One region of the Streptomyces sp. NPDC059696 genome, then DNA from elsewhere that is predicted to be linked to it. Evidence: riboswitches for the same ligand, from Rfam matches in the RefSeq annotation. Region 1 holds a riboswitch; the other holds the start of a gene.
What was found. A riboswitch is a leader RNA that binds a small molecule or an ion and turns the genes downstream of it on or off. The one in region 1 is predicted to bind cobalamin.
Positions count from the first base shown of each region.

Region 2: it holds a riboswitch for cobalamin, as region 1 does, so the genes downstream of both, ACFV20_RS22405 (prenyltransferase/squalene oxidase repeat-containing protein) here and ACFV20_RS19000 (ABC transporter substrate-binding protein) in region 1, are expected to answer to the same signal.

Region 1 is NZ_JBHWFG010000016.1:46,721-50,922, forward strand. Features, by position in the region: gene ACFV20_RS18995 (FecCD family ABC transporter permease) at 1-485, opposite strand, end outside; gene ACFV20_RS19000 (ABC transporter substrate-binding protein) at 482-1,498, opposite strand; cobalamin riboswitch at 1,567-1,757, opposite strand; gene ACFV20_RS19005 (CoA-binding protein) at 1,842-2,270, shown strand; gene ACFV20_RS19010 (4-hydroxybenzoate 3-monooxygenase) at 2,329-3,552, shown strand; gene ACFV20_RS19015 (ArsR/SmtB family transcription factor) at 3,765-4,124, opposite strand; gene ACFV20_RS19020 (cation diffusion facilitator family transporter) at 4,188-4,202, shown strand, end outside.
Region 2 is NZ_JBHWFG010000020.1:95,134-99,335, forward strand. Features, by position in the region: gene ACFV20_RS22390 (helix-turn-helix domain-containing protein) at 1-555, shown strand, start outside; gene ACFV20_RS22395 (SAM-dependent methyltransferase) at 559-1,374, opposite strand; gene ACFV20_RS22400 (hypothetical protein) at 1,501-1,872, opposite strand; cobalamin riboswitch at 1,965-2,101, shown strand; gene ACFV20_RS22405 (prenyltransferase/squalene oxidase repeat-containing protein) at 2,212-3,420, shown strand; gene ACFV20_RS22410 (SCO2322 family protein) at 3,417-4,064, shown strand.

The DNA of each region.
Region 1 (4,202 bases):
GTGGTGCCGCCCAGGCTGTGGCTGAGCAGCAGCACCAGCGCGAACGACAGCAGGGCGCCGAGGAACGCCCCGGCCGGCACCGGCAGGGCACCGCCGCCCACGCCGAGGACGACGACGAGTACCGCTCCGGTGGAGGCGCCCGAGGACACTCCGAGGACGAAGGGGTCGGCGAGCGGGTTGCGCAGCAGGGACTGCATCACCGCTCCGCACACGGCCAGTCCGGCTCCGCACACGGCCGCGAGCAGGGTGCGCGGCAGCCGCAGCTGCCAGACGATGCCGTCCCGGATCGGCGTCAGCCCGGAGCTGCCGAGACCGAGATGGGCGGCCACGACGGACCACACGTCCGCGACGCCGATGTCGGCGGGGCCGATGGTGATGGCCACGGCGAGGGAAGCGACGAGCGCGACGGCCCCGGCCGCGCCCAGCGCGAGTCCTGCCCGGCGCCGGGGCCTGGTCCCGGCGGCCGGCAGGCCCTGGGCCGTCACCGCACCAGCCCGAAGCGGCGCAGCCCGGCGGCGACCTGCTCGACGCCCTCGACGGTGCGGATGGTCGGGTTCATGGCCTGCCCGCTCAGCAGCACGTACCGCCGGTGCCGGACGGCGTCCATGTTCCTCGTGACCGGGTTGGACTCCAGGAAGGCGATCTTCTTCTCGGCCGACTCGGCGGTCTGGGACGTGCGGGTCAGGTCGCCGATGACGAGGACGTCGGGGTCGCGGTCGGCGACCGTCTCCCAGTTGACCTGCGGCCACTCCTCGCGGGTGTCGTCGAAGACGTTCTTCGCGCCGAGGGCCCGGGTGATGATGCCGGGCGCTCCGCAACAGCCCGCCAGGTAGGGCGACTCGGAGTTCGCGAACCAGTACAGGAGGGTGACGCCGGAGGCGTCGACGCCCGCGGTGGCCTTCTTCATGCGCTGCCGGAGGGAGGCCACGAGGGCGTCGCCGCGCTTCCTCACCCCGAACACGGTCGCGAGGTCATGGACCTCGCGGTAGACGGTGTCGATGTCGAGTGCCTTGTCGCGTGCGCCGTCGCCGCCGCCCGAGTTGTCCTTGCCGGCGCAGTCGGACGGGGAGACGTAGGTGGGGACGCCGAGCTTCTCGAACTGTTCGCGGGTGGCGACGCCGCCCTTGCCGAGGGTGGAGACGAAGGACGCGGCGACGAAGTCGGGCTCGGCGTCCAGGACGCGCTCGAAGGACGGGTTGTCGTCGGCGAGGCGTGGCACCGTCGCGTCGGCCTTCTCCAGCCCCTTCATCACGGGGTCGGTCCAGGTGGCCGTGCCCGCGAGGCGGTCGGCGAGGCCCAGGGAGAGCAGGATCTCGGTGGTGCCCTGGTTGAGGGACACGGCGTGCTGCGGCGGGGCGGGGACGCGGACCTCGTGCCCGCAGTCGGTGAGGGTGACGGCGGCCTTGGCGTCGGTGGACGTGGTGCCGCCGCAGCCGGTCAGGAGAAGGAATCCGGCCGTGAGCAGCGCGGCGGCGCGGGCGGGGCGGGCGAGGGGCACGGGAACCAGTCCTCAGGCGTCGAGGGCTCATGCGCGGAGCCCGGTCGTACGGTGCTCCCCCGCCGCGCGCGGCCGCGGGGGCCGCCAGCAGGTCTTCGGACTCGGGTTCGCCCGGGTCGGAGCGCCTTCCCGGACGTCCGTGCAGGAGTCCAGTGGCCGAGGCCCCGCCCGTCCCCCTCACCGCTGCGCGTCAGTTCCGGATTCGCACCGGATTCCCTGACCCACGTACATGGGTTCGACTGGCCTCGGCAAGCTATCACGGGGGCCGTCAGGGGAATCACCGCGCACCCGCCGCCGTTGAAGGGGAGGAGCAGTTCGTCCACGACGTGCGAGGAGGCCGCCGGTGTACGGCGACGAGGCAACGGTCCGCAGGATCCTCACCGGGCTCGGCGACACCTGGGCGGTGGTGGGCCTGTCGTCGAACCGGCAGCGCGCGGCGTACGGCGTCGCCGCCGTGCTGCAGCGTTTCGGCAAGCGCGTCGTACCGGTGCACCCGAAGGCGGAGACGGTGCACGGGGAGAAGGGGTACGCGAGTCTGGCGGACATCCCCTTCGACGTGGACGTCGTGGACGTGTTCGTGAACAGCGAGCTCGCCGGAGCCGTCGCGGACGAGGCGGTCGCCAAGGGCGCGAAGGGCGTCTGGTTCCAGCTCGGCGTGATCGACGAGGGGGCGTACGACCGGACGCGCGCGGCGGGCCTGGAGATGGTGATGGACCGCTGCCCGGCCATCGAGATCCCGCGGCTGCCCCGGCACGACGTACGGACATCCTGACCTGAGGCCTCCTCCCGGAGGTGCCCGTCCGCCGGGAGGAGGCCTCCATAATGTGCGCATGTCCCACGCCTCTCCGCCTCCGGACTCCGACGGCCCGCAACGCTTTCCGGTCGTCGTCGTGGGCGCCGGCCCGGCGGGTCTGACCGTCGGCAACATCCTGCGGGCCGCGTCCGTCGGCTGTCTGGTGCTGGAGGCGGAGACCCGCGAGGTCATCGAACGGCGGCCCCGTGCGGGGGTCATCGAGGAATGGGCCGTACGCGGCCTGGAGAAGCGGGGCCTCGCCCGGAACCTGCTGGACCGCGCGGAACTGCACACCGCCTGCGAGTTCCGCTTCGAGGGGGAGCGCTACCGGTTTCCCTACGGCGAGCTGACGGGAAGTCACCACTTCGTCTACCCGCAGCCGTTGCTGGTGACGGACCTGGTGCGCGAGTACGCCGACGTCCGCGGCGGCGAGATCCGCTTCGGCGTCCGGGACGTGGCGCTGCACGACCTCGACAGCGACCAGCCGTCCGTGTCGTACGCCTGCCCCGAGACGGGTGAACGCCGACTCGTGCACTGCGACTTCGTCGCCGGGTGCGACGGGGCACGGGGAGCGACCCGGGCCGCGCTCCCTCCCGAGCGGGTCCGGATCGCGCGGCACGACTACGGCATCGGCTGGCTGGCCCTGCTCGCCGAGGCGCCGCCGTCCGCCGACTGCGTGCTGTTCGGCTGCCACGCGCGCGGGTTCGCCGGCCAGATGCCCCGCAGCCCGGAGCTGACCCGCTACTACCTCCAGTGCCCGCCGGGCGACGATCCGGACAACTGGCCGCACGAGCGCGTCTGGTCGGAGCTCCGGCAGCGGCTCGGGGCGGCCGGCGCGCCCCCGCCGACCGAGGGGCGGCTGATCGAGAAGCGCGTGCTGGACATGCACGACTACGTGGTCGAGCCGATGGTGCACGGCCGGCTCCATCTCGCGGGCGACGCGGCCCACCTGGTCGCCCCCATCGCGGCCAAGGGCATGAATCTCGCCCTGCACGACGCCTTCCTCCTCGGCGACGCCCTGGTGGCCCGGCTGACCACCGGCGACGACAGCGGCCTCGGCGGCTACGCGGAGGCGTGTCTGCGCCGGGTGTGGGACTACCAGGAGTTCTCGCAGTGGCTGTCCGAGGTGTACCACGGCACGGCGGCGGGCGACCCGTTCCGTGCGGGCACCGCGCTCGCCCGGCTGCGCCGCCTGTTCACCTCGCCCACCGCGGCCGCCGCCTTCGCCGAGCAGTACCTGGGGACGGCGGCACGCTACTGAGCGAGCCGCGCGTCTCGGGACCGCGTCCCTGCCGTGCGAGCCGCGCCCAGCAGAACCGCGTCCCTGCCGTGCGAGCCGCGCCCAGCAGAACCGCATCCCTGCCGTGCGAGGCGTGCCCAGCGGGACCCCGGCGCTGCCGTGCGAGCCGCGCCCAGCGGAACCGCGTCCCTGCCGTGCGAGGCGTGTCCAGTGGGACCTGGGTGCTGCCGTGGTCAGTCGTGCGGGGGGCGGTCGCTGAGGCGGTGGTCGGCCACGTTCAGCGCCTCGTCGACCAGGCGGCGCAGATGGCCGTCGCGCAGTGAGTAGATCACCCGGCGGCCGTCCTTGCGCGTGTCCACCAGGCCCGCCAGGCGCAGTCGCGCCAGGTGCTGGCTGACGGCCGGCCTGGCCGCCCCGCACGCCTGCGTGAGGGTCGTGACGTCCGCCTCTCCCCCGGTCAGCGCGTGCAGCAGGGCGAGCCGGGTCCGGTCCCCCAGCAGGGCGAGAACCTCCGCGGCGAGCGCGAACTGTTCCTCGCCCGGGCTGCGCGGATGCGCATCGTGCGCAGATGAGAGGTGCATGCGTGCGCTCATAAGCACATAATGGCGGCACGGCACGGGTACGTCCACTCCCGCGCGCACCGGAAGGGGATCCACGTGAGTGACCGGCAC
Region 2 (4,202 bases), on a different contig from region 1:
ACCTACCTCGGGGCCGAACAGGCGGCGAGCCTCATCCGCTCCTTCCGGGTCCAGCGCGTCCCGGGCCTGCTGCAGACCGCCGACTACGCCCGGGCCGCCGTCCGGCTCGCGCACCCGGACGCCGGGGCGGCGGAGACCGACCGCCGGGTGGAGCTGCGGATGGCCCGGCGGCGGATCCTGCACCGGCAGCCGGCGACCCGGCTGTGGGCCGTGATCGACGAGGCGGCGCTGCGGCGGCCGGTGGGCGGCAGCCGTGTGATGCGGGAGCAGCTCAGGCATCTCATCGAGTGCTGCGCGCTGCCGCACGTGACGGTGCAGGTCCTGCCGTTCGCCGCCGGCGCCCACGCCGGGGAGGGCGGTCCGGTGACCATTCTGCGGCTGCCCGGCGGGCAGTTGCCGGACGTGGTCTACCTGGAGCAGCTCACCGGTGCCCTCTATCCCGACCGGCCGGCCGAGATCGAGTGCTACTGGGACGCCATGAACCGGCTGGTGGTCGAAGCCGAGTCCCCCGACGAGACCCCGACCATCCTGCACCGCATCCTTCAGGAGGCCTGAGGGTCAGCGCTTGCGGGCGACGCCGCCGTACTGGTGCACCTCGGCCGGCAGGCCCAGGGCCGCCGCGTCGGGGCGCCAGCGCGAGCAGGACGCCACGCCCGGTTCGAGCAGTTCGAGACCGTCGAAGTAGCGCGCGATCTGCTCGGGGCTGCGCAGGATGTAGGGGATCGAACCGCCGTCGTTGTACGTCTGGATGGCCCGGACGTAGTCCTCGCTGGTGTCGGTGGAGTCGTACTGCACGAGGTAGCTGCCCGGCGGCAGGGCGGCCACCAGCCGGCGCACGATCGAGCGGGCCTCGTCGTGGTCCTCGATGTGGCCCAGGATGCCCATCAGCATGAGGGCGACGGGCTGGTCGAAGTCGAGTGTCTTCCCGGCCTCCCGGACGATGGTGTCCGGAGCGCGCAGGTCGGCGTCCACGTAGTTGGTGACGCCCTCCGCCGTGCTGGTGAGCAGGGCGCGGGCGTGGGCCAGCACCAGGGGGTCGTTGTCGACGTAGACGATCCGGCTCTCCGGGGCCACCCGCTGGGCGATCTGGTGGGTGTTGTCCACGTTGGGCAGGCCGGTGCCGATGTCCAGGAACTGGCGGATGCCCTCTTCGGCGGCCAGGTGGCGGACGGCGCGGGCGAGGAAGTAGCGGGCGGCGCGGGCCCCGGTCTCGATGCCGGGGAAGACCTCGCGGAACGCGTCACCGGCCACCCGGTCGACTTCGTAGTTGTCCTTGCCGCCCAGCCAGTAGTTCCAGATCCGGGCCGAGTGCGGCACCGAGGTGTCGATCTTGGGGAACGGCTCCTGCTCGGAGTTCTCCACGTGCTCGGTCATGGACGCTCCTGCGTGTGTGGTCGAGGAAGCCCCACGTTATCCGCTCCGGCCCCAGGAATGGATCAACTCGGCTGCTGTGCGCAGCAGTTCGGTCGCGGCGAGCAGAGCCCTGCCCGCCGCCCCGGATCATCCGCCGACACTCTCGGCCGTCTCGGCCGTTCCGGCACCCTCGGCCATCTCGGCCGTCCCGGCACCCTCGGCCGTCCCGGCGGTCCCGGCCATCTCGGCCGTCCCGGCCATCTCGGCCGTCCCGGCCGCCTCGGCCGTCTCGGCCGCCTCGGCCGTCTCGGCCGCCTCCGCCATCAGGACGTCGAGGCGTTCCCTCAGTCCCCTGACCGCGGCGATTCCCAGGTCGGACGCCCAGTCCCCCCTGAGACCGGCCCGCTCACAGCCCTCGACGGCGCCGCTCAGGATGGCCAGGGTGAGACCGACCCACTGCCGGTCGGTCAGGTAGCCGGGCTGACTCACTCCCTCGGACCCGGGCTGCGTGTGCGGCATGGCGTCTCTCCGTCCTGGGCCCCCGGCCCCCTTGCACAGGTCGTCCGGTCCGGGGCGTCTCGCTCCGCCCGGGACCCCCTCGGCCCGATTCCTACGTGCGGGTACAGTAAGCGGGTCGTCATCACACCGTACGGGGGGAAGCCGGTGCAATTCCGGCGCTGACCCGCAACCGTGAGCCGCCGCACCACCGGGCGGTGAGCCGGATCGCCTCGTACGGGTCGTGACCGGCTCACGTGCCCGGCAGCGTGCCGGGCACCGCACCGTCGAGGTACACGGAGCCGAGCCGCCGGGGTGTCCCGTGCTGTCCGGCTCCCCCACAGGGAGAGGCACCCGCCGATCATGAACGTTCGCCGCAGCGCCGCGGTCCTGGCCGCAGTCGCCGTGATCGGCGCCGCCACCCCGGCCGTCGCAGACCCGTCCCCGTCGTCGTCCCAGGCGTTCCCCTCCGCCCTGTACGGCTCGACCGACCCGAAGTACGACGGGGTGTGGCGGCAGTCGCTCGCGCTGCTCGCGCAGGACACGGTGGGTGTGAAGCCCGCGGCGAAGGCCGTGCGGTGGCTGGAGCGCCAGCAGTGCGCGGACGGCTCCTTCGCCTCGTACCGCCCCGACCCCACCGCCGCGTGCGACGCCAAGACCATGAGGGACACCAACGCCACCTCCGCCGCCGTACAGGCCCTGGCCGCGCTCGGCGGGCACGACGGCGCCACCGGCAAGGCCGTCGCCTGGCTGAAGTCCGTGCAGAACGAGGACGGCGGCTGGGGCTACTCCGCCGGCGGGGCCAGCGACACCAACTCGACGTCGGTCGTCGTCGGCGCGCTCGCCGCCGCGGGCGAGAAGCCGGGCCAGGTCGTGAAGGACGGCAAGTCCCCCTACGACGCCCTGCTGAAGCTCGCCCTGCCCTGCGGCGGGGACCAGGACGGCGCCTTCGCGTTCCAGCCCGACAAGAAGGGCAAGCTCGCCGCCAACGCCGACGCCACGGCGGCCGGTGTGCTCGGCGCGCTGGGCAAGGGCATGGTCGTCGAGCCCGGCAAGAAGTCCGACGCGACCTGCGAGAAGGCCGCGACCCCGGAGCAGGCCGCCGCCAACGGGGCCGCGTACCTCACCGCCACCCTGGCGAAGGACGACGGGCACCTGATGTCCGCCCTGGCCGGTGCCGAGCCCCAGCCCGACTACGGCAACACCGCCGACGCGGTCGTCGCGCTCGCCGCGCGGGGCGACACCGCGCAGGCGGAGAAGTCCGTGCGGTGGCTGGCGAAGAACTCCGCGGCCTGGGCCGCGCAGAGCGGCCCGGCCGCCTACGCCCAGCTGATCCTCGCCGCCCACGCGACGGGCAGGAACCCGCGTGACTTCGGCGGCGCGGACCTCGTCAAGCAGCTCAACGCGACGGGCCCGGCCCCGCAGGCCACCGGGAAGACCGAGGCCTCGGCCGCGAAGGACGACTCCGGCTCGGACTTCTTCGGGGTCTGGTGGTACGTCGGTGTCTGCCTCGTCGCCGGCATCGGCATCGGCTTCCTGTTCACCGGCCGCAAGAAGCAGCAGCACCTGTGATCCGCCGCGCCCTTCTCCTGCTCCTGGTCCCGCTCCTGCTGTGCGCGGGGGCGGGCCAGGCCCAGGCGGCCGGGTACCGGTACTGGTCGTTCTGGGAGCGTGACGCCGGGACGTGGGTGTACGCCACCCAGGGCCCGTCCCTGGCCCGCCCCTCGGACGGCGACGTCCAGGGGTTCCGCTTCGCCGTGAGCGAGGACTCCGCGGACGCGTCACAGCCGCGCGGCAGGGCCGACTTCGCGACGATCTGTGCGAAGACGCCCGCGCGGGACGGCAGCAAGCGGGTCGCCCTGGTCCTCGACTTCGGCACACGCTCCGACGCGCCGGAAGGGGAGACCCCGCCCGCCGCCCGCACGGTCTGCGCCCGGGTCTCCCCCGACGCCACGACCGCTGATGCCCTGGCGGCGGTGGCGGGGCCTCTGCGCTACGACACGAACGCCCTGTTGTGCGCGATCTCCGGCTATCCGGAGCAGGGCTGCGGCGAGCAGGTCTCGCAGCAGCGGACCCCGGGGCAGGGGAAGCCGACCGCGCAGAAGCAGAAGAAGACCTCGTCGGACGACGGCCCCTCCCTGGGCCTGATCGCGGGCATCGCCGTGGTGGCGGTCCTGGGCGGCGCGGCCATCTGGCAGGTACGCCGACGTGGGTGACCACCCGGCCCGCCCTGCGGACAATCCCGCCGCCGAGCAGGACGACGGCCCGGACAGCCGTCCCTCCCGCCCTGCGGACAGCCGGGCCGCCGAGCAGCACGACAGCCCGGACAGCCGTCCCTCCCGCCCTGCGGACAG